Regions from separate parts of the Streptomonospora halophila genome, predicted to be linked through region 2. Evidence: riboswitches for the same ligand, from Rfam matches in the RefSeq annotation. Region 2 holds a riboswitch; the other holds the start of a gene.
The links. Region 2 has a riboswitch for thiamine pyrophosphate ahead of ABEA15_RS22760 (ECF transporter S component). Riboswitches for the same ligand answer to the same signal wherever they lie in the genome.

Region 1 (11,125 bases), on a different contig from region 2:
CTAGGTGCGCGGCTGCGCGCCATCCGCACCCAGCAGGGGCTCTCCCTGCACGGAGTGGAGGAGAAGTCCCACGGCCGCTGGAAGGCCGTCGTCGTGGGCTCCTACGAGCGCGGTGACCGCGCCGTGACCGTCCAGAAGCTCGCCGAGCTCGCCGACTTCTACGGCGTGCCCATGTCCGAGCTGCTGCCGGGCGGCGCCGCGCCGACGCCGCTGGGCCCCACACCCAAGCTGGTGATCGACCTGGAGCGCATGCAGCAGCTGCCCCAGGAGAAGGCCGGGCCGCTCGCACGCTATGTGGCCACCATCCAGAGCCAGCGCGGCGACTACAACGGGCGCGTGCTGTCCATCCGCCAGGAGGACCTGCGTTCGCTGGCGGTCATCTACGACCGCTCGCCCGGCGACCTCACCGAGGAGCTGATCAACTGGGGCGTCCTCGACCCCGAGGCCCGCCGCGCGGTCGACGCGTTCTAGCGGGCTCGGGCAGGCCTTCCGGCAGAGGCCTGAGACGGACCGGCAGACCGCGGCGCGCGCCCACCGCGCGCGCCGGCCGAGGCGCGCGTCCCGCGCCCACTCCCCCGGGCCGCGGACGCGCCGCCCCGCCGCGCCGCGGGCATGCCGCCGAGCGCCTCGCGGACCGGTCCCGCGCTTCCCCGTGTCCCCGTGCTCCTCGGGACCGCGCGGTTCGCCGCGCCGAGACGACGACGGCCGCGTCCCCGCTGCACTCGCGCAGCGGGGACGCGGCCGTCGGTGTGCGGAGCGGGCACCCGGAGCGCGCCGACCCGGATGACCGGAGGGGGCGCGGCCGGGCAAGAGGCTTCCCCTCCCCCCGCCCGGCCGCTTTCCCGCGCCCGCGCGCCCGACCGGACAGATGGGCCGCAAGCACGGGGTGAACGTAGCTTCCGGACGACCCGACGGGGCCTCGTCCGAGGCGCCAGTCGAACAGAAGTACGAACATGGACAGTTAAGCGCACCCCGGCGGCCTCCGTCAACAGCGCCGCGCGCGGACGCCGGTCGTCTACCGTGGCCCTGTGCGCACCACCGAGATCGAGCTGTGGGAGCTGGCCGCTCCGGCCTTCCTGCACGCTCTGCCGGCCCTGATGGAGATCTACACGGCCGCGATGGACCCGCCCCGCGAGCAGCTCCCCGGGCGCCGCTCCATCATGCGCGAGCACGCCCGCTACCCCCGGTTCCGCTCGGTGAGCGCGCTGCCCCGGGAGGGCGGGGGCGCGGCCGGGTTCGCCTACGGCTTCCGCGGCGGCAGCGGGCAGTGGTGGCACGACATCGTCACCGCCGAGCTGCGCGAGCACGACCCCGGCGCCGAGCGGCGCTGGTTCACCGACTCCTTCGAGGTCGCCGAGCTGCACGTACTGCCCGCCCACCAGGGGCGCGGCATCGGCCGCAGCCTGCTGGAAACACTGACGGCGGCGCGCAGGGAGCGCACCGCCGTCCTGTCGACCCCGGCCGGCCGGACGGCCGCCCGGGGCCTCTACCGCTCGTGCGGGTTCGTCGACGTCCTACCGGAGTTCCACTTCCCCGGCAGCCCTCATCGGCCCTTCACGATCATGGCCGCGCCCCTGCCATTGCCGGGAGGCGGTCGGAGGCGACCTGCTCGTAGATCTCCCGTGTGGCAGTGGACTGGTTGAACGTGATGAAGTGGATGCCGGGAGCACCCTCGTCCAGCAGCCGCTCGCACATGCGCTGCGCCTGCTCGATTCCCAGCTTGCGCACCGCCTCGGGGTCGTCGGCGACCTTGTCGAACTCCTCGGCGAGGTGGCGCGGGAACGGCGCGCCGGAGAGCTGCTCGGACATCCCGATGGTGGAGTGCTTCACCACCGGCATGATCTCGGGGATGATCGGGGTGTCGCAGCCCGCGGCCGCCACCCGGTCGCGCAGCCGCAGGTAGTCCTCGGCGTCGAAGAACATCTGGGTGATGGCGTAGTCGGCGCCCGCGCGGCACTTCTGCACGAGGTACCTCGTGTCGGACTCGATGTCGGGAGAGCGGGGGTGCTTGTAGGGGAACGCGGCGACGCCGACGCTGAAGTCGCCGGTCTCCTTGAGGAGCCGGACCAGATCCTCCGCGTACTCCAGCCCTTCGGGGTGCTTGACCCACTCGCCGAGCGGGTCGCCCGGGGGGTCGCCGCGCAGCGCGAGGAGGTTGTTCACCCCCACCCCGGCGAAGCGGCCGATGAGGTGGCGCAGCTCGCGCACGGAGTGGTTCACGGCCGTCATGTGGGCGACGGGGAGCAGTGTCGTGTCAGTGGCGACCTGCTCGGTGATCTCGACGGTGAGATCCCGTGTACCGCCGCCGGCGCCGTACGTCACCGAGATGAACGACGGCTGCAGCGCCTCGATCTGGCGGATCACCCGCCAGAGCTTGCGCAGTCCTTCGTCCGTCTTCGGTGGGAAGAACTCGAAGGAGAATGTCGGTTCGCCGGCCTTGAGCAGTTCGCGGATGTCGCGCGGCCGCGACGCTGCGGCCGGCGCGCTCCCGTTGCGTGTCGATGACCCAACCATGCGTTCCACCTTAGGCGAAGCCCTGTCCCGCACCGGGAGGGTGGGTACCCACTACCCGCTTCACCTGCACGAACACCCGCAGAACGGCCTCGGGTGCCCGCGAGGCCCCCGGCCGCGGACCGTTCGGCACCGCCGCCGCGGCGGCACCGGGGCGGCACCGGGGCGGCGAGAAGCGGACCCGCCGCCGCGCCGCCGATGCCCCGGCGCGCGGACCCCGGCCATCAGGCGGGGAACCCCATACCAACCGATAATGTGCAGCCCATGACCTTCTCCGCCTCCTCTCCGGTCTCCTTCGTGCGCTCGGCCGTCGACAGCGAGATCGCCCGGTTCGTCGCCCGGCGGCGCGCCCAGCTGCTGGAGATCGGCTCCGAGCTGGCGCCGGCCGTCGACGCGCTGGAGGCCATGCTCGCCGGCGGCAAGCGGCTGCGTCCGGCGTTCTGCTACTGGGGCTGGCGCGGTGCGGGCGGCGCCGACGTGCCGGGCATCCACGCCGCCGCGGCGTCGCTGGAGTTCCTGCAGGCCTGCGCGCTCATCCACGACGACGTGATCGACAACAGCGACACCCGCCGCGGCCTGCCCGCCACCCACAAGCGCCTGGAGGAGCTGCACGAGCGCTCGGGCTGGAGCGGGTCGGCCGCGGACTTCGGCCGCGGCGCGGCGATCCTCATCGGCGACCTGTGCCTGGCCTGGAGCGAGGACCTCTACCAGGCCAGCGGCCTGGAGCTGGAGGCGCTGCGGGCCGGGCGCACGCCCTTCGACGCGATGCGCACCGAGGTGATGGCCGGGCAGTACCTGGACATGCTGGAGCAGGTGCGCGGCGGCGGCGCCGTCGAGGCGACGCTGCGGGTCATGCACTACAAGGCCGCCAAGTACACCGTCGAGCGCCCGCTGCACCTGGGGGCGGCGCTGGCGGGCCGCCACGAGGACCTCTCCCCCGTCTACACGGCCTACGGGCTGCCGCTGGGCGTGGCCTTCCAGCTGCGCGACGACGTCCTGGGGGTCTTCGGCGACCCCGAGCAGACCGGCAAGCCGGCAGGCGACGACCTGCGCGAGGGCAAGCGCACGCTGATCGTGGCCGAGACGCTGGAGCGCGCGGGCGCGGCCGACCGCGCCGGGTTCCTCCGGCGCCTGGGGGACCCCGGGCTGGACACCGACGCGGTGGAGTGGATGCGCGGCGTGGCCGAGGACTGCGGGGCGCTCGCGGCCTGCGAGCGCCGCATCGACGACTACGTCGAGCAGGCCGGCACGGCGCTGGAGAGCGGCCTGCTCGACGGCTCGGCACGCTCGGCCCTGGCCGACCTCGTGGTCGCCGCCACCGCCCGCAAGCACTGACGGGCCGCGCCGCCGCGGGCGGGGGCCGGGCGGGGCGGGGCCCGCCCGGTGCGGGCCTCCTCCCGCGGGGCACCGCGCCTCCGCCCCGAAGCGGAGCGGCGTCCCGTCCCTCGGGCGGTCGCACCGGGCGGCCGCATCGGGCACGCTGAAGGGAAAGCACGTCCTGCGGCGGCCTGCCCGCGCTTGGAGGCACCATCGTGGACGCCACACCGGCCCCCCGACGCGGACCGCTGCGCCCGGCGGAGCGGGCTCCGGCCCCGGACCTGGCCCGCGGGTTCATGCTCCTGCTGATCGCGCTGGCCAACACCCCGCTGTACCTCTACGGCTCCCGGCAGTCGCCGCTGGGGACCCACCCTGTCGACGGGTCGGCCGCCGACCGCGCCGTGCAGTTCGTGATGATCCTGGCCGTGGACGGACGCGTCTACCCGATGTTCGCGTGCCTGTTCGGCTACGGGCTGGTGCGCATCTACGACCGCCAGTGCGCGGCGGGCGCCTCGCCGCGGGACGCGGCCGCGGTGGTGCGCCGCCGCAACCTGTGGCTGCTGGTGCTCGGCTTCGCGCACGCGGCGCTGCTGTTCCTCGGCGACGTCCTGGCCGCCTACGGGCTGCTGGGGCTCGTCCTGGGCGGGCTGCTGCTGCGCCGCCCCGAGCGCGCGATGCGGTGGACGGCGGCGGTCCTCGTCGGGCTGACCCTCGTGTTGTGGGTGTTCAGCGCGGTCGGCGCCGCCCTGGCCGCGCTGGCCCCCTCCGGCGCCGTCGGCGGGACGGGAGCGGACATGTCCGGCATCCTGCGGTCCTCCTTCAGCGAGGAGGACTACCTCGCTTCCGTCGCCGACCGGCTGGCGGCCTGGGCGCTCCTGGCGCCGCTGCAGGCCCTGACCCTGGTGATGCCCGCCATGATGGCGCTGGGCCTGGTCCTGGGCCGCCACCGGGCACTGGAGCGCACCGACCGGCACCTGCGCCTGCTCGTCGCCGCCGCCGCGGTGGGGATCGGCCTCGCCTGGGCGTCGGCGCTGCCCGAGGCGCTGGCCCACGTCGGCCTCGTTCCGGCGAACGGCGCCGTCACCGCGGCGCTCAGCGGCGTGCGGCAGCTGAGCGGCGTGCTCGGCGGGGCGGGCTACGTGGCGCTGTTCGCCCTGGTCGGCCGCGCCGTGAGCCGCCGGGCGCGCCCCGGACCGGGCACCGTCGCCGTCATCGCGGTCGGCAAGCGCTCCCTGTCCTGCTACCTGGCCCAGTCGGTGCTGTGCGCGCCGCTGCTGGCCGCGTGGGGGCTGGGGCTCGGCGCGCACTTCGGCAGCGCGGCCACGGCCCTGTTCGCCGCGGGCGTGTGGCTGGTCACGCTGATCGGCGCCTACGCGCTGGAGCGGGCCGACCTTCCCGGGCCGGCCGAGGTGCTGCTGCGCCGGCTGAGCTACGGTCCCGCGGCCCGAAGCGGCGGCGCGGACGGCGGCGGCAGCGGGCCCGGCGCAGACCCGTCCGGCGGGTCCGGCACCGCGACACGCTGAGAGGCGCGCGAACGCCCGCGGCCGCGCCGTCCCGGGGTCGGCGACCGCGCGCCCGGACCGGCGCAGTACGCGCTCCTTGAGGAAGCGCGGAAAGCCGGGAGGAACGGGCTCATCCGCGGGCCCGCCGGGCAGGGCCGCCTGGCGCGGGTCTCGCGCGAGGACGCGGCCGAGGCGGCGGTGGCCGTGCTCACCGGCGGGCCCGGGCACGACGGGAGCGTTTGCGACCTCACCGGGCCCGAGGCGATCGGCGCGGCCGGGGGAACGGGACGGATCCGGAGCCGGCACCCGGGTCGGCGCCGACGCCTGCGCCGCGATCGCCGCGGGCGGACCGGACGCGGTCCCGCCCGCCGTGCCCGAGCTGACCGGAGGGCCCGCCCGGTCCGTCGAGGGCTGCCTGCGCACCCGCCCCGGCGCGCTGCACCGCGCGCCGGTCCGACCCGCGCCGGCGCCGGAGAGGCGCCGCGAGCGGTCACTCGCGCGTGTCGACGACCTCGAGCTCGCCCGAGGCGTGCCGGGAGCGCAGGGTCTTCTTGTCGAACTTGCCGACGCTGGTCTTGGGCACCTCCGCCACGAAGGTCCAGAACTCCGGCAGCTGCCAGCGCGCCATCTTCTCGGCCAGGAACTCCCGCAGCTCCGGGGCGCCGGCGGCCGCGCCGTCCCGGAGGACGACGGCGACCAGCGGGCGCTCGTCCCACTTGGGGTCGGCCACGGCCACGACGGCCGCTTCGGCCACGTCCGGGTGGGCCATGACGGAGTTCTCCAGCTCGACCGAGGAGATCCACTCGCCGCCGGTCTTGATGACGTCCTTGGCGCGGTCGGTGAGCCGCAGGAAGCCGTCCGGGGTCAGGGAGCCGACGTCGCCGGTGCGCAGCCAGCCGTCGTGGAACTTCTCCGGGTCCTCTCCGCCGTAGTAGGAGCCGGTCACCCAGGGCCCGCGCACCTCCAGCTCGCCGACGGAGGCGCCGTCGTGCGGCACCGGCGCGCCGTCGGGGCCGATGAGCCGGCCCCGCACCGAAGCCGGCAGGCGCCCCTGGCTGAGGCGGTAGGCGCGGCGCTCGCTGCCGGCGGCCTCGGCGGGCGGGCGCGCGAAGCTGCCCAGCGGGGAGGTCTCGGTCATCCCCCAGGCGTGCAGCATGGGCACCCCGTAGCGCTCCTCGAAGCGCTCCATGAGCGAGGGCGGGCAGGCCGCTCCGCCCACGATGACGCTGTGCAGCGAGGACACGTCGCGCGGCGCCGCCTCCAGCTCCTCCAGCAGCCCGTGCCAGATGGTGGGCACGGCCGCCGCGATGGTCGGGCGCTCGGCCTGGATCATGTCGGCCAGCGGGCCCGGCTGCAGGAAGCGGTCGGGCAGCACCAGCGAGGCGCCCACCATGAGCGCGGCGAAGGGCAGGCCCCAGCTCATGGCGTGGAACATGGGCACGACGGCGAGCACGGTGTCACCCTGGGCGACGGCCATGCCGTCGGTCATGCACACCTGCATGGAGTGCAGGTACATCGACCGGTGGCTGTAGGCGACGCCCTTGGGCGCCCCGGTCGTGCCGGAGGTGTAGCACATCGCGGCGGCGTCGCGCTCGTCGATCTCGGGCCAGTCGAAGGTGTCGGGCCGTTGGGCGAGCAGGTCCTCGTAGGAGTGCACCTCCACGCCCTCGGCGGCGAGGCCGCCGGGCTCCCCTCCGGCGACGATCACGTGGCGCACGGTGCGCAGCCGCGGCAGGACCGGCGCGAACACCGGGACGAGGGAGGCGTCGACGATGACGACGCGGTCCTCGGCGTGGTCGGCGATGTAGGCGACCTGGTCGGCGTGCAGCCGGATGTTGAGCGTGTGCAGCACCGCGCCCATGGCCGGGACGGCGAGGTAGGCCTCCAGGTGCTCCTGGTTGTTCCACTGGAATGTGGCCACGCGCTCGTCTCCGGCGACCCCGAGCCCGCGCAGCGCGTGGGCCAGGCGGGCGGCGCGCGCGCCGACCTCGCCGAGGGTGGCGCGGCGGGGCTCGCCGCCGGTCCAGGTGGTGATGCGGGCCCGGCTGTGCACCGAGGTGCCGTAGCGGACGAGGTCGCCGACGGACAGCGGGACGTCCTGCATGGTGCTGCGCATTCGCCCTCACCCTTCACGCAGTACGGACGTGATTCGTGTCACCGACGCTAGAAGGGGCGGGGCACGCGGGAAAGCATGCCGGGCACATCGTTACCTGACGGTGTTAGGCAAAGGGTGCGCCCGCCGGAGGGGGCACGGGCGCGTTCAGCCCGCGGCGGCGAGCCTGCGCGCGAGCTCCTCCGCCGCGGCGCGCGGGTCCTCGGCGCCGGTGATGGCGCGCACGACGACCACGCGCCGGGCGCCGGCCGCCACCACGCGGTCGAGGTTGGCCAGGTCGATGCCGCCGATGGCGAACCAGGGGCGCTGCGGGGCCATCGCAGCGGTGCGCTCCACCAGCTCCAGCCCGGCGGCGGCCCGGCCCGGCTTTGTAGGCGTGGTCCAGGTCGGACCCACGCAGAAGTAGTCGACGCCCTCCTCCTGGTCGGAGGCGGCCGCCATCGCCGCGTCGCTGTTGGAGCGGCCGATCAACGGACCGGCGCCGACGACGGCGCGCGCGTGGGCCACAGGCAGGTCCTCCTGGCCCAGGTGCAGCACGTCGGCGCCCGCCGCCAGGGCGATGTCGGCGCGGTCGTTGACCGACATCAGGGCCCCGTGGCGCTCGCAGGCGGCCCGCACGGTCTCCAGCGCGGCGAGCTCCCCTCGGGCCTCCAGGGACTTGTCGCGCAGCTGGACGATGTCGACGCCGCCGGCCAGCGCGGCGTCGAGGAACTCGGCGAGGTCGCCCCGGTCGGCGCGGGCGTCGGTGCACAGGTAGAGGCGCGCCCGGTCCAGGCGCTCTCGCAGGCTCGCGTTCACCGGGCCAGGGTAACCGCCGCGGGCCGGGCGCCCGCGCGCGCCCTCCTCCGCCGGGGCGGGCCGCCCCGGCGGGGGCGGACGCCTCCGGCTCAGGGCGCGGTCAGAAGGCCATGGCCTGCGCGCGGCGGCGGACCTCGGTGCCGCGGTTGTCGCTCAGCGCCTCGATGGGCGCTCCCGGCAGCGTGTCGTCAGGGGTGAACATCCACTCCAGCGCCTCTTCGGTGCTGAACCCGGAGTCGGCCAGGACGGTGAGCGTGCCGGGCAGACCCTTGACGACGTCGCCGCGGGAGATGAACGCGGCCGGGACGCAGAGCTCGCCGCCGCGCCGCACGCCCAGCAGCTTGTGGTCGGCGATGAACTGCTTGACCCGGTTCGGGCTGACGTTCAGCTCCTGCGCCGCGTCCTTCAGTGTCATCCATTCACCGACGAGGGCGTCGATGTCGCTGTCGTTCTCGTTCACGCTGCCAATGTGCCACACCCGCCCCCGTGCCAAACTCCGCTGCGGCGGCGTATCGCTCAGGGCGTAGGGCGCGTGTTCGGCGGGTCGCTGTCCTCCTGCGCAGCGCCCCGCTCCGGAACAGCGCTGCACGCCCCGACCACGGGGCGCACCCACGCGTCCGAGTCGTGGACGGATCCGTCGAACACGCCCCGGCCCGGTCCGCCGGGAGGAGCGCCGCTCCGCCCGGGACACCCCGGCGGGCCGGGCCCTAGAATGGGTGCGGACGAGAACACCCGCGGGAGCCGGGGCGGGACCCGGCTGAGAGGGAGGCTGGCCGCCTCCGACCGCATGAACCTGATCCGGGTCATACCGGCGAAGGAAGTGGCAGCAGGACCGTGTGTGCAGCGACCGACCTCTCCGCCTCGCAGCGCACCGCCGACGTGGTCGTCGTCGGCGGCGGGCTCGTCGGGCTGGCCACCGCTTGGCGTGCCGCCCGCGCCGGGCTGAGCGTGACCGTGGTGGCCGAACCGGTCGAAGGCTCCGCCTCGACCGTGGCCGCCGGCATGCTCACCCCCGCCACCGAGGCCTCCTACGGCGAGGAGGCGCTGATGCGCCTCGCCGTCCTCTCCCGCGACCGCTACCCCTCCTTCGTCGCCGAACTTGAGGAGGACAGCGGGCTGGATGCGGGCTACCGCGCCGAGGGCACCCTGCAGGTCGCCTTCGACACCGACGACATGGCCCGGCTCGGCCACCTCGGCGAGCTGCGGGAGCGCCTGGGCCTGTCCACCGAGCGGCTCACCGGGCGCGAGTGCCGCAGGCTGGAGCCCATGCTGGCGCCGTCGGTGCGCGGCGGATACCTGGCGGCCGACGACCACTCCGTGGACCCGCGCGCACTGCTGGAGGCGATGCGCGCCGCCGCCGAGCGGCGGGGCGCCGTGGGCGTGCGCGACCGCGCGGGCCGACTGGTCCTCGACGGCGGCCGCGCCCGGGGGGTCGTACTCGACTCCGGCAACGAGGTCTCCGCGGGGCAGGTCGTGCTGGCCGCCGGGGTGGGCACCCCGGCGATCGAGGGGGTCCCCGAGGGCGTGGTGCCGCCGCTGCGCCCGGTGAAGGGCCAGCTGCTGCGCCTGCGCACGCCCGAGGGCGAGGACCCGATCGTCACCCGCACCGTGCGCGGCCTGGTCAAGGGATCGCCCGTGTACCTGGTACCGCGCGGCTCCGGCGAGATCGTGCTCGGCGCCACCCAGGAGGAGCAGGGCTTCGACACCCGCCTGACCGCCGGCGGCCTGTGGCAGGTGCTGCGCGACGCCCACGAGCTGGTGCCCGGCGTCAGCGAGCTGGAGGTCGCCGAGACCTGTGTGGGGCTGCGCCCCGGCTCCCCCGACAACGAACCGCTGCTGGGCCCCACCGCGGTCCCCGGGCTGCACCTGGCCGCCGGCCACTTCCGGCACGGGGTGCTGCTCGCCCCGGCCACCGGTGACGCCATGGCCCAGGCTCTGACCACCGGCGCGCTTCCCGACTACGCGCGCCGGTTCGCCGCCACCCGCGCCGCCGGCGGTCTCCCCGCCGCCGCGGACGGCGGCCGCACCGAGGGAGGCGAGCAGGACCAGTGGATGTGATCATCAACGGCGAGCGCCGCGCGGTCCCACCCCGGACCACCGTGGAGGAGGTCGTGCGCTCTCTGACGCACCGGCCCGCCGGCATCGCCGTCGCGCTCAACGACGAGGTCGTGCCCAAGGCGGGCTGGGCCACCACCGAGGTCGGCGAGGACGACCGCGTCGACGTGCTCACCGCGGTCCAAGGAGGCTGACGTGACCCATACGCACACCCCGGCGAGCCCGGAGGCCGCCGGAGCTCCCGGCACCGGCCGCGAGGACCGGCCGCACCCCGGCGCGGAGTCCGGCGAGGACCCGCTGGTCATCGCCGGGCGCTCGTTCACCTCCCGGCTCATCACCGGAACCGGCGGCGCGCCCTCGCTGCGCGTCCTGGAGGACGCCCTGGCCGCCTCGGGCACCGAGCTGACCACCGTCGCGCTGCGCCGGGTCTCCCCCGGCGCCGAAGGAACGGTGTGGGACGTGCTGCGGCGCAACGGCATCCGGCCGCTGCCCAACACCGCCGGCTGCTACACCGCCGGCGACGCGCTGCGCACCGCCCGCCTGGCCCGCGAGGCACTGGAGACCGACTGGGTCAAGCTGGAGGTCGTCGCCGACGAGCGCACCCTGCTGCCCGACCCGGTCGAGCTGCTCGACGCGGCCGAGCGCCTGGTCGACGAGGGGTTCACCGTCCTGCCCTACACCAACGACGACCCGGTCCTCGCGCGCCGGCTGGAGCAGGTCGGCTGCGCCGCGGTCATGCCGCTGGGCGCCCCCATCGGCTCCGGCCTGGGCATCCGCAACCCGCACAACATCGAGCTGATCGTGGAGCAGGCGGGGGTCCCGGTGGTGA
Region 2 (11,125 bases):
CACGATCCCGGAGGTGACCGGGTCCACGACCGGGATCAGCCCTGCGGCGACGAGCCCGGCCGCCAGCATCTTGCCCGCGGGATCGGCCCTCGGCAGCCAGGCCCGCCGCGTGCGGGCGCGGGAGCGGGAGGCGGAAGCGCCGCCGTCGCGGTCGGTCTCCGGCGGTCCGGGCGCGGCGGCCCCCTCCGGCGGCCTTCCGCGGGGCCGCTGCCCGCGCGGCGCGCCGGGACCCGCGGCGCCGCGCTGACCCCGGCGGGCGGGCGCTCCCGCGGGGTCGGACCCCCGGGAGGTACCGGCGGTGCTCATCCGCGCCCCCTTCCGCTCCGCTTTCCCCGGCCTCGGCCCGGCGCCGCTCCTGCGCGTCCGCCGGCGGCCGCCGCCTCTCCCGGCCGGCTACCCGGGCCGCCGTCCGATCCACCGTCCGCCCGTTCGGGGCCCGCGCTCCGCTGCCCGCCGAGGACGGCGGCGCCGGCATCCGTCCGGGCGACGGGCGCCTGGGCGTACCCGCCGCTCAACCGGACCTCGACGTCGGCGAAGCGGTCCAGGAGCACCGAGTCGTGGGTGGCGGTGACGACCGCGCGACCGTCGGAGCGCAGCTCGGCCAGCAGTTCCACGAGCTCGGCCCAGGTGCGGGTGTCCTGCCCGAAGGTCGGCTCGTCCAGCAGCAGCACGTCCGGCGCGTGGGAGGCGCCCGAGCTCAGCGCCGTCGCCACCGACAGCCGCCGCTTCTCCCCGCCGGAGAGGGTGAAGGGGTGCACGTCGGCCAGGCCGGTCAGCCGCAGGCGCTCCAGCAGCTCGTCCACGCGCCGCTGCGTATCGCGGGGCCCCAGCCCGGCACGGCGGGGCGCGAAGGCGAGCTCGTCGCGGACGCGGCCGGTGACGAACTGGTCCTCAGCGTGCTGGAACACCGTCCCCACGTGGCGGGCGAGGCGCCGGGCCGGCCACCTCGCCAGCGGACGGGTGCTGATCTCGGCCAGGCGCCCGCGGGGCGCGACCGTTCCGCCCCGGGGCGCGTCGAGCCCGGCCAGCAGGCCCAGCAGGGTGGACTTGCCCGCTCCGTTCGGTCCGGTCAGAGCGGTCGCGGTGCCCGCGTGCGCCGCGGCGCCGACGCCGTGCAGGACCTCGGCGCCCGGCTCGCCCGCCAAGCCGGCGCCGCCGGGGGCCCGCGCGGCGCAGTCCACCGCCTCGATCACCGCCGGTCCCGGCAGTGCGACCGGGCGCACGCGGGGGCGCGGCTCGCGTCCGGGCACCCATACGCCCTGTTCGGCCAGCGCGGCGCCCTGGTCGGCGAAGACGGCGGAAGGGGCACCGTCGGCGATCACGCCTCCGCCCGGTTCGACCGCGACGACCCGGTCGACGAGGGCGGCCACCGCGTCCTGGGCGCCGTTTGCGTCGGAGGCGCCGACCACCTCGGCCACGCTGTGCTCGACGAGCACCATGGTCGCCTCGCTGCTGCGCAGCAGGTGCGCGAGCACGCGCCGGATCCGGGCGGCGCCGCCGCGGTCGAGGTTGGCCGTTGGCTCGTCGAGCAGCAGCAGGCGCGGCCGCATCGCCAGGGCCCCGGCCAGCACCAGGCGCTGCTTCTCCCCGCCGGACAGGGCCGCGGTGGGCCGGTCGGGACCGTAGCCGAAGCCGACCTCCTCCAGCGCGTCGCGGACCCGCGCCCAGATGTCCGCGCGCTCCAGACCGAGGTTCTCCGGGCCGAACGCGACGTCGTCGCCCGAGCGGGCCATGACCAGCTGCGTCTCGGGGTCCTGGCTGACGAGCGCGACCGAGCCGCGCGCGGCGTCGGCGCGGCCGCCGTCGACGAGCAGCCGCCCCTCCTCGTCGCCGGAGATGGCGCCGGCGCCGCCGGTCAGCCCGGCCATCGCGTGCAGCAGCGTGCTCTTGCCCGCACCGGAGGCGCCGAGCAGCAGCACCCGCTCCCCCGGCTCCACGACGAGGTCGACGCCGCGCAGCGACCATCCGCTGCGGCCCGAGTGGCGCCACCCCCAGCCGGACAGCTCGACGCGGGCGCCGCCGCGGTCGGCCCTCATCCGCGCGCCGAGGGGAACGCGGAGAGCGCGCCGGCCCTGGCCAGGGCCGATGTGAGCAGCCGGGAGCCGGCGCCGCCGATGACGGCGGCGCTGATCACGACGAGAACGCCGTAGGTGAGTTGGAAGGACAGCGGCCAGGTGGGGTAGTAGCGGACGTTGTCCCACACGGCGGGCGCGATTCCGGCGGCCGCGCCGGCGAGCAGCGCGATCGGCATGCCCCAGCGGCGGTAGCGGCCGGCGGCGAAGATCAGCTCGGGCAGCAGGCCCTGGACGAAGCCCGCCAGGGCGACCTCGACGCCCCAGGGCGTGCCGAGCACCATGGACACGAACGCGGCAGCCGTGGAGGTCAGCACTGCGGCGCCGGGCTTGCGGACGATGAGCCCGCCCAGGACTCCGGGCACCAGCCACATGCCGTAGACGACCGCCTGGGCGGGCGGGAAGAACGCGAACAGCGGGGCGGAGACCTGCCACAGCAGGTTCCACGCCCAGAAGATCACGCCGACGGCCACACCCAGCACAGCGGGGACGACGATGTCGACCGTGCGGTAGCGCTGCCTCACCGTGGCACCGGCACCGGCGGCCGGCTCCGGGTTCGCGTTGCCGGTCGGCGGCTTCTGATCACTCACAGGACGTCCCTTCGCAGACGAAGCGAGGGAGACCCGGCCAAGAGCGCCGGCCGGAAACCGGGCGCCCGCGCATCGGGGCGCGCGGCCGCGCCGAACCGGCGGACGGGTTCACGACTCCCTGCGCTGGCATTACCCAGATCAGGTGTGTGAGGGTCTGCGGTCGCGGACCGCACTCTCAGCGCCCAAGCGCTCCCCTGTCGGTTTCGCCTCCATTATGGGGACCTACGCACACCGAAGGTCAAGGTGGGCGCCGAATGCGCAGGTCGCAGGAGGTGATGCCACCGCACCCGGGCGGACGGCGGACGGCGGCATGCCTGCCGCGGCACTGGGACGGGTCGGGCAGCGGGCGCCGGGCGCGGTCGGCGCCGCGGCCCAGCGCGGTGCGGCGATCAGCCGGAACCGGCATGCGGACATGAACAGCGCGGACGACGTCGGCGGGGTATCCCGGAGCGCTCTGCGGGGCGACACCGGCCACCGGCTCAGCAAGCTCGGCGAAACGGTGCTCGCGATGATCGTGGCGGCCTTCGAGCCGCTGGGGCCGAACGCGCGCCACGTCACCGTGCTCGCCACGGCCGCCGCGATGGAACCGCCGTCTCACAGCGGGAGCCGGCCGGCGGCTGGGCATCGACCCCGACGCCATGGCGGGGACCGTCAACGACCTGGAGAGCAGCGGCCTCGCCGAGCGGCGGCGCGACCCCGACGGACGCCGGCGCCACATCGTGGTGCCCGCGCCGCGCGGCCGCGAGCTGCCGGCGGAGCGCGGCGAAGTCGGAGGCCAAGCGGGCTTAGGAAGACAAAACAGGCAGTCAACTCCTTGGCTCACAGAACGACATGGCTACGATCCGACTTGCTGAGGCGCGCCGGCCTCACCGCAGGACCATTCCCTCCTTGACGGCCTCGGGCGGCTCGGGGGTCGCGACCAGCCCCATCTCGGCGTTGTCTGCGAGCAGGGAGTGGTGCGGCAGCACCCGCACGGTGAACCCGCAGCTCCCCGCGCGCCGCAGCGGCACCGAGCCGTGGTAGCACACCGTCCGCGAACCGGCGGCCTCAGCGGCGCCCTCGTCCGCCGACAGCTCGGCCAGGACCGGGTCGACCAGCGACTCCGAGTCGCTGACCCGCCCCACGGCCACCTCGACCCGCACGTCCTCGGGGGCCAGCCCGCCCAGTTCGACGCACGCGCGCACCCGCAGGTCGCCGCCGACCAGGGGCGGGCCTTCGCAGCCGGTCATCTCGACGTGCTCCACCCGCACATCCGGCCAGGCGCCGCGCACGCGCCGCTTCCACGCGGCCAGCTCGCCCGCGCCGCGCATGCCGCCCGCGGCCAGCGCGCGCGAGGAGTCGGCCGCGCCCTGGTAGAGCCGGGTCACGTACTCCTGCACCATGCGGGTGGCCAGCACCTTCGGGCCCAGCGAGACCAGCGTGTGCTTGACCATCTCCAGCCACCGCTTGGGCAGGCCGCGGTCGTCGAAGTCGTAGAACAGCGGCACCACCTGCTGCTCGACCAGGTCGTAGAGCGCAGCGGCCTCGATGGCGTCGCGCCGGTCGGGGTCCTCGACGCCGTCGGCGGTGGGGACGGCCCAGCCGTTGGAGCCGTCGTACCACTCCTCCCACCAGCCGTCGCGCACCGACAGGTTGAGTCCGCCGTTGAGGGCCGACTTCATGCCCGAGGTGCCGCAGGCCTCCAGTGGGCGCAGCGGGTTGTTCAGCCAGACATCGCAGCCCTGCACCAGAGCCCGTGCCAGTGCCATGTCGTAGTCGGGCAGGAAGACGATCCGGTGCCGCACCCGGGGGTCGTCGGCGAAGCGCACGATCTCCTGGATGAGCCGCTTGCCGCCCTCGTCGGCCGGATGCGCCTTGCCCGCGACGACGATCTGCAGCGGCCGGTCCGGCTCCAGCAGCATCGAGGCGAGCCGCTCGCGGTCGCGCAGCATCAGGGTGAGCCGCTTGTAGGAGGGCACCCGGCGGGCGAAGCCGATCGTCAGCACCTCGGGGTCGAGCACGTCGTCGACCCAGCCCAGCTCGGCCTGGGAGGCGCCGCGCCGGCGCCAGGACGCGCGCAGGCGCTCGCGGACGTCGACGACGAGCCGTTCGCGCAGCGTGCGGCGCATCTCCCACAGCTCGGCCTCGGAGGCGCCGGCGAGCTTGCGCCAGCCCTCGGCGCTGGTGAACTCCCCCGCGTCGGGCACCATCCGGCGGGCGAGGTCCTGGGCCTCCTCGGCCACCCAGGTGCGCGCGTGCACGCCGTTGGTGACGGCGGTGATGGGCACCTCGGCAATGTCGAACCCGGGCCACAGGCCCCGGAACATCTCGCGGCTGACGGCGCCGTGCAGCCGGCTGACCCCGTTGACCCGCTGGGCCAGGCGCATGCCCATGACCGCCATGTTGAACACGTCGGGGTCGCCCTCGGCGTAGTCCTCGGCGCCCAGGCGCAGGACGTCGCCGGCGGCCAGCCCCGGTGTTGCGGAGTCGCCGGGGGCGAAGTGGCGGCCGACCAGCTCGCGGTCGAACCTGTCGATACCGGCGGAGACGGGGGTGTGCGTGGTGAAGACCGTTCCGGCGCGCGCGGCCTCGACCGCCTCGTCGAAGGACAGCCCGCCGTCGACCAGCTCACGCGCGCGCTCCACGCCGAGGAACCCGGCGTGGCCCTCGTTCATGTGGAAGACCTCGGGCGCGGGGTGGCCGGTCGCCCGGCAGTAGGCCCGCACCGCGCGCACGCCGCCGACGCCCAGCAGCAGCTCCTGGCGCAGGCGGTGCTCCTTGCCGCCCCCGTAGAGGCGGTCGGTGACCGCTCGCAGGTCGGCGGGGTTGTCCTCGTGGGCGGCGTCGAGCAGCAGCAGCGGCACGCGCCCGGCCCTGGCCACCCACACGCGGGCGTTCAGCCGCTGCCCGCCGGGCAGGTCGAGCCCGACGCAGGCGGGGGCGCCGCCGCCGTCGCGCAGCTGGGTCAGCGGCAGCCCGCGCGGGTCGACCTCGGGGTAGTCCTCCAGCTGCCAGCCCTCGGGCGAGAGCGCCTGGCTGAAGTAGCCGTGCTGGTAGAGAAGCCCGACCCCGATCAGCGGGGCGCCGAGGTCGCTGGCGCTCTTGAGGTGGTCGCCGGCCAGGATGCCCAGCCCGCCGGAGTACTGGGGCAGCGCGGCGGTGAGGCCGTACTCGGCGGAGAAGTAGGCGACCGCGGCGGGGGCGTCGCGCTCGCGGGCGTAGTGCTGGTACCAGCGGTCGTCGCCGAGGTAGGCGGCCAGGTCGGAGTCGGCCGCGCCCAGCCGCGCGAGGAACCTCTCGTCGCGGGCCAGCTCGCCGAAGCGCTCGGCGGGGACCTCGCCGAGCATGCGGAACGGATCGTGGCCGCAGCGCTCCCAGACGGCGGGGTCGACGGCCGCGAAGACCTCGCGTGTGGGCGCGTGCCAGGCCCAGCGCAGGTTGGCGGCGAGCCGCTCCAGCGCGGCCAGCTCGTCGGGGAGGGCGGTGCGGACGGTGAACCTGCGAATGGCCTTCACGGAGCGTGAGGCTACTCAATCGGCGGGCTCCGTGCGACCCGTCACCGGCGCTTTATGAAAAATCATGGATAACACGGTGTTCCCAGGCTGTAACCGGACCACGCATTATCCGGAAGTTTCACATAACGCGGGATTCAAGTCACACAACCGGAAATTACGGACACTCGATCTCACCACGCCCAATCGAACTTCCGTAACCGGTATGTGTAGGGCCGAAACCTCTGATGCGCCCGAGACTCATGCCTCACACGTGCACCTTTGCCCGATTTGCCGAACTCCCACCGGCCCCATCATCCCTGCAGGTCAGCAGAGCACCAAAGCGGTGTGACGACAATCACAAAAATTAACCGCCTCGGGTTGTCGGCGCATCGCGCGTTCCGGCCTGACGATAGACAGAGGAGTAGGCCCGGACCGAAATCACCGATGCCGATCGACTGGACATTCGGTGGTGTCGGGCTGCCCGAACACGGCTCAGGAGCGCCACACCGCCACAGGAACGAAACGTGGCGTCCGCGGCTCACGCGGGGTGGTTTACCCGGAGAATCCGACGAACCCGACCAAGCCTCGGGTATGACGACAATGATGGTGTACCTGTGATTGGACGCATTCCCATTCTCGACGTCTCGCCCGTCCTGGACTACGGCACCGCCAAGGCGGCCGCCGGCGAGACCGTTCCCGTCCGGGCCACGGTGATCCGCGAGGGCCACGGGGCCCTGGGCGCCGCCGTCGCCCTCTACGACCCGCGCGGCCGCAGGCACTCGCTGACCCCGATGCGCGAGCTCGCGCCCGGCACCGACCGCTACGGCGCCGACGTCACCGTCGGCCACGAGGGCCGGTGGAGCTTCAGCGTCGAGGCCTGGAGCGACCCCGTGGCCACGTGGCGCCGCGACGCCGCCGTGAAGATCCCTCTCGGCCAGGACGTCGAGCTGACGCTCGAAGAAGGCGCGCGCCTGTTCGACCGCGCCGCCCGGCGCGTGCCGCGCCGCCCCGGACCCGCCCGCGTCGCCGCCGTCCTGCGCGACGGCTCCCTGGCTCCCGAGGAGCGCTTGGCCGCCGCCTCCGGCCCCGAGGCCGCCGAGCTGCTGGCCGCCGAGCCGCTGCGCGACCTCGTCACCCGCACCAGGCGCCGCCCCCTGCTCGTGCACCGCCGGCGCGCACTGGTCGGCTCCTGGTACGAGTTCTTTCCCCGGTCGGAGGGCGCAGTCATGGACGGCGGGGCCGGCGCCTGGCGGTCGGGCACCTTCGCCACGGCGGCCAAGCGGCTGCCGGCCATCGCCGACATGGGCTTCGACGTCGTCTACCTGCCGCCGATCCACCCCGTCGGCCGCTCTTTCCGCAAGGGGCGCAACAACGCGCTCACGGCCGGCCGCGGCGATCCCGGCTCGGTCTGGGCGATCGGCTCCGAGGAGGGCGGCCACGACGCCGTCCACCCCGACCTCGGCACGCTCGCCGACTTCGAGGAGTTCGTCGCCGAGGCGGCCGAGCACGGCCTGGAGGTCGCGCTCGACCTGGCGCTGCAGTGCTCGCCCGACCATCCCTGGGTGCGCGAGCACCCCGAGTGGTTCACCCGCCGCGCCGACGGCTCGATCGCCTACGCCGAGAACCCGCCCAAGAAGTACCAGGACATCTACCCGCTGAACTTCGACGGCGACCCCGAGGGGCTCTACGCCGAGGTGCTGCGGATCGTGCGGTTCTGGATGGAGCGCGGGGTGCGCATCTTCCGCGTGGACAACCCGCACACCAAGCCCCTGGTCTTCTGGGAGCGGCTGCTGGGCGAGATCGCGGCCTCGGACCCCGACGTGGTCTTCCTGTCGGAGGCCTTCACGCGCCCCGCGATGATGGCGGCGCTGGCGCGCGCCGGGTTCCACCAGTCCTACACCTATTTCACGTGGCGCAATTCCAAGGAGGAGCTGGAGGACTATCTCACCGAGCTCTCCGCCGAGTCCTCGGCCTACATGCGCCCCAACCTCTTCACCAACACCCCCGACATCCTCTCGGCCTACCTGCAGCACGGCGGCCGCCCGGCCTTCGAGGTGCGGGCCGTGCTCGCCGCTCTGGGATCACCGGCGTGGGGCGTCTACTCCGGCTACGAGCTCTGCGAGAATACCCCGATAAAGCCCGGGAGCGAGGAATACCTCGACTCGGAGAAATACCAGCACCGCCCCCGCGACTGGGCGGCGGCGGAATCCGCTGGAAAAACCATCGCACCCCTGCTGCGCACGCTAAACTCACTCAGGCGCGAACATCCTGCATTGCAAGAACTGCGCAACCTGCGGTTCCACCATGTCGACCGGCCGGAGCTCATCTGCTTTTCCAAACGGCTGGCCGGGGCCGGCGAGAACGGACGCGACGACGTCGTCCTCGCCGTCGTGAACCTCGACCCGCACCACGCGCATGAGGCTACGGTGCGGCTCGACCTGCCCGCTCTGGGGTTCGGCCCCGACGCTCGGATAACGGTCGCCGACCAAATATCCGGTGATATCTACAGGTGGGGACAGGCGAACTATGTCCGCCTTGACCCGCGATTCCAGTCCGCACACATATTCACAGTCGGCCCCGCTGAATAAAGGTTCGCGCCAAAGGGCTCTGCCTACTGCAGGCGCTCCGCTCTTCGCGCACCGTCCACCGCAGCGGCAGGCGCTGGAAAGCCAACTCGTGGAGTAGCCTCGTGACCACACAAGAGCCGTTGCCAGGCACCAGTCACACGCCGTTCGCGGCCGTGCCCGATACCTTCACCCACGAGAAGCCCCGCGATCCCTACTGGTACAAGCACGCGGTCTTCTACGAGGTGCTCGTCCGCGGATTCCACGACTCCAACGGCGACGGCACCGGCGATCTGCGCGGCCTCATCGAGAAGCTCGACTACCTCGAATGGCTGGGCATCGACTGCGTCTGGCTGCTGCCCCTGTACGAGTCGCCGCTGCGCGACGGCGGCTACGACATCTCCGACTACATGAAGATCCTGCCGGAGTTCGGGCAGATCGCCGACTTCGTCGATCTGGTCGACCAGGCGCACCGCCGCGGCATCCGGGTCATCGCGGACCTGGTGATGAACCACACCAGCGACCAGCACCCGTGGTTCACCGCCTCGCGCGAGGACCCGGAGGGGCCCTACGGCGACTTCTACGTCTGGTCCGACAGCACCGAGCGCTACGGCGACGCCCGGATCATCTTCGTCGACACCGAGCAGTCCAACTGGTCCTACGACGAGATGCGCGGGCAGTACTACTGGCACCGGTTCTTCTCCCACCAGCCCGACCTCAACTTCGAGAACCCGGCGGTGCAGGAGGCGATCCTGGAGGTGCTGCGCTTCTGGCTGGACCTGGGCATCGACGGCTTCCGGCTGGACGCGGTGCCCTACCTCTACGAGCGCGAGGGCACCAACTGCGAGAACCTCAAGGAGACCCACGAGTTCCTCAAGCGCATCCGCTCCGAGGTCGACCGGATCTACCCCGACCGGGTGCTGCTGAGCGAGGCCAACCAGTGGCCCGCCGATGTCGTCGACTACTTCGGCGACTTCGAGGCCGGCGGCGACGAGTGCCACATGAACTTCCACTTCCCGCTGATGCCGCGGATGTTCATGGCGGTGCGCCGCGAGCAGCGCTACCCGATCTCGGAGATCCTCGCCCAGACCCCGCGCATCCCGCGCAACTGCCAGTGGGCGATCTTCCTGCGCAACCACGACGAACTGACGCTGGAGATGGTCACCGACGAAGAGCGCGACTACATGTACGCCGAGTACGCCAAGGACCCGCGGATGCGCGCCAACGTCGGTATCCGCCGGCGCCTGGCACCGCTGCTGGACAACGACAAGAACCAGATCGAGCTGTTCACCGCCCTGCTGATGTCGCTGCCCGGCTCGCCGGTGCTGTACTACGGCGACGAGATCGGCATGGGCGACAACATCTGGCTGGGCGACCGCGACGCGGTGCGCACACCGATGCAGTGGACCTCCGACCGCAACGCCGGGTTCTCCCGCTGCGACCCGGCCCGCCTGTACCTGCCCCTGATCATGGACCCGATCCACGGCTACCAGGCGCTCAACGTCGAGGCCCAGCGCGACGACCCGGGCTCGCTGCTGAACTGGACCCGCAAGATGATCCAGATCCGCAAGCGCCACCCGGTCTTCGGCACCGGCGACTTCACCGAGCTCTTCGCCAGCAACCCCAGCGTCCTCGCCTTCGTCCGCGAGTACGGCGACGACCGGATGCTGTGCGTCAACAACCTGTCGCGGTTCCCGCAGCCGGTCGAGCTCGACCTGCGCCGGTTCGAGAACGTCACGCCCATCGAGTGCATGGGCGGGGTGCGCTTCCCCGCTATCGGCGAACTGCCCTACCTGCTGACACTTCCGGGCCACGGCTTCTACTGGTTCCAGCTGCCGCCCGTCGAGGAGGCCGACGGCCCCGCCACCGAAGACCGCAACCGACAAACGCGAACGACTCCGCGGCCCGGGACGGCGACCGCGCGGCAGCGACAGGCGGCCGCGGCGAGCCGATCGGGCGCGCCGGCGGCCGAGAGGGCCGCCGCCGACGCCCCGGCCACCCCCGACCCCAGGCCGCGTCGATAAGCGGAAGAGGACTCATCACAGATGACCCAGCTTGAGGAGCTCCTGTCCGACTGGATCCCACGACAGCGGTGGTTCGCCGGAAAGGGGAAGCCGATCGAGACCGTCACGGTCCGAACGGAGCATCCGCTGGTCAGCGGCGACCCGGGACTGAGCGTCCTGGTCGTCGAGATCGGCCAGCGGGGCTCCGTATCCCGGTACCAGGTGCTCCTCGGGCTGCGCCCGGCGGGGACGCTGCGCGAGGAGCTGGCACACGCCGCCATCGGCGTGTGCCGCCTCGGCGGCGCGCCCCGCACCGTCTACGACGCCTCGCACGACCCCGAGCTGACCTCGCTGCTGCTGGACCGCCTCTCGGCCGCCGACGGCTGCGGAGCCGGCGCCCACCCGCCCGCCGAAGGAGGCGGT

Region 1: another riboswitch for thiamine pyrophosphate. It lies ahead of thiO (glycine oxidase ThiO); the one in region 2 lies ahead of ABEA15_RS22760 (ECF transporter S component).

What each region holds. Positions count from the first base shown of each region.
Region 1 is NZ_BAABIK010000001.1:387,870-398,994, reverse strand. Features, by position in the region: gene bldD (transcriptional regulator BldD) at 1-471, shown strand, start outside; gene ABEA15_RS01715 (GNAT family N-acetyltransferase) at 1,098-1,643, shown strand; gene metF (methylenetetrahydrofolate reductase [NAD(P)H]) at 1,561-2,514, opposite strand; gene ABEA15_RS01705 (polyprenyl synthetase family protein) at 2,776-3,846, shown strand; gene ABEA15_RS01700 (DUF418 domain-containing protein) at 4,044-5,351, shown strand; gene ABEA15_RS01695 (long-chain fatty acid--CoA ligase) at 5,821-7,446, opposite strand; gene thiE (thiamine phosphate synthase) at 7,591-8,241, opposite strand; gene ABEA15_RS01685 (Rv2175c family DNA-binding protein) at 8,342-8,701, opposite strand; TPP riboswitch at 8,966-9,079, shown strand; gene thiO (glycine oxidase ThiO) at 9,076-10,299, shown strand; gene thiS (sulfur carrier protein ThiS) at 10,290-10,490, shown strand; gene ABEA15_RS01670 (thiazole synthase) at 10,594-11,125, shown strand, end outside.
Region 2 is NZ_BAABIK010000036.1:28,920-40,044, reverse strand. Features, by position in the region: gene ABEA15_RS22770 (energy-coupling factor transporter transmembrane component T family protein) at 1-69, opposite strand, end outside; gene ABEA15_RS22765 (ABC transporter ATP-binding protein) at 303-2,036, opposite strand; gene ABEA15_RS22760 (ECF transporter S component) at 2,033-2,596, opposite strand; TPP riboswitch at 2,761-2,868, opposite strand; gene glgP (alpha-glucan family phosphorylase) at 3,529-6,156, opposite strand; gene ABEA15_RS22750 (alpha-1,4-glucan--maltose-1-phosphate maltosyltransferase) at 6,750-8,723, shown strand; gene treS (maltose alpha-D-glucosyltransferase) at 8,876-10,723, shown strand; gene ABEA15_RS22740 (maltokinase N-terminal cap-like domain-containing protein) at 10,745-11,125, shown strand, end outside.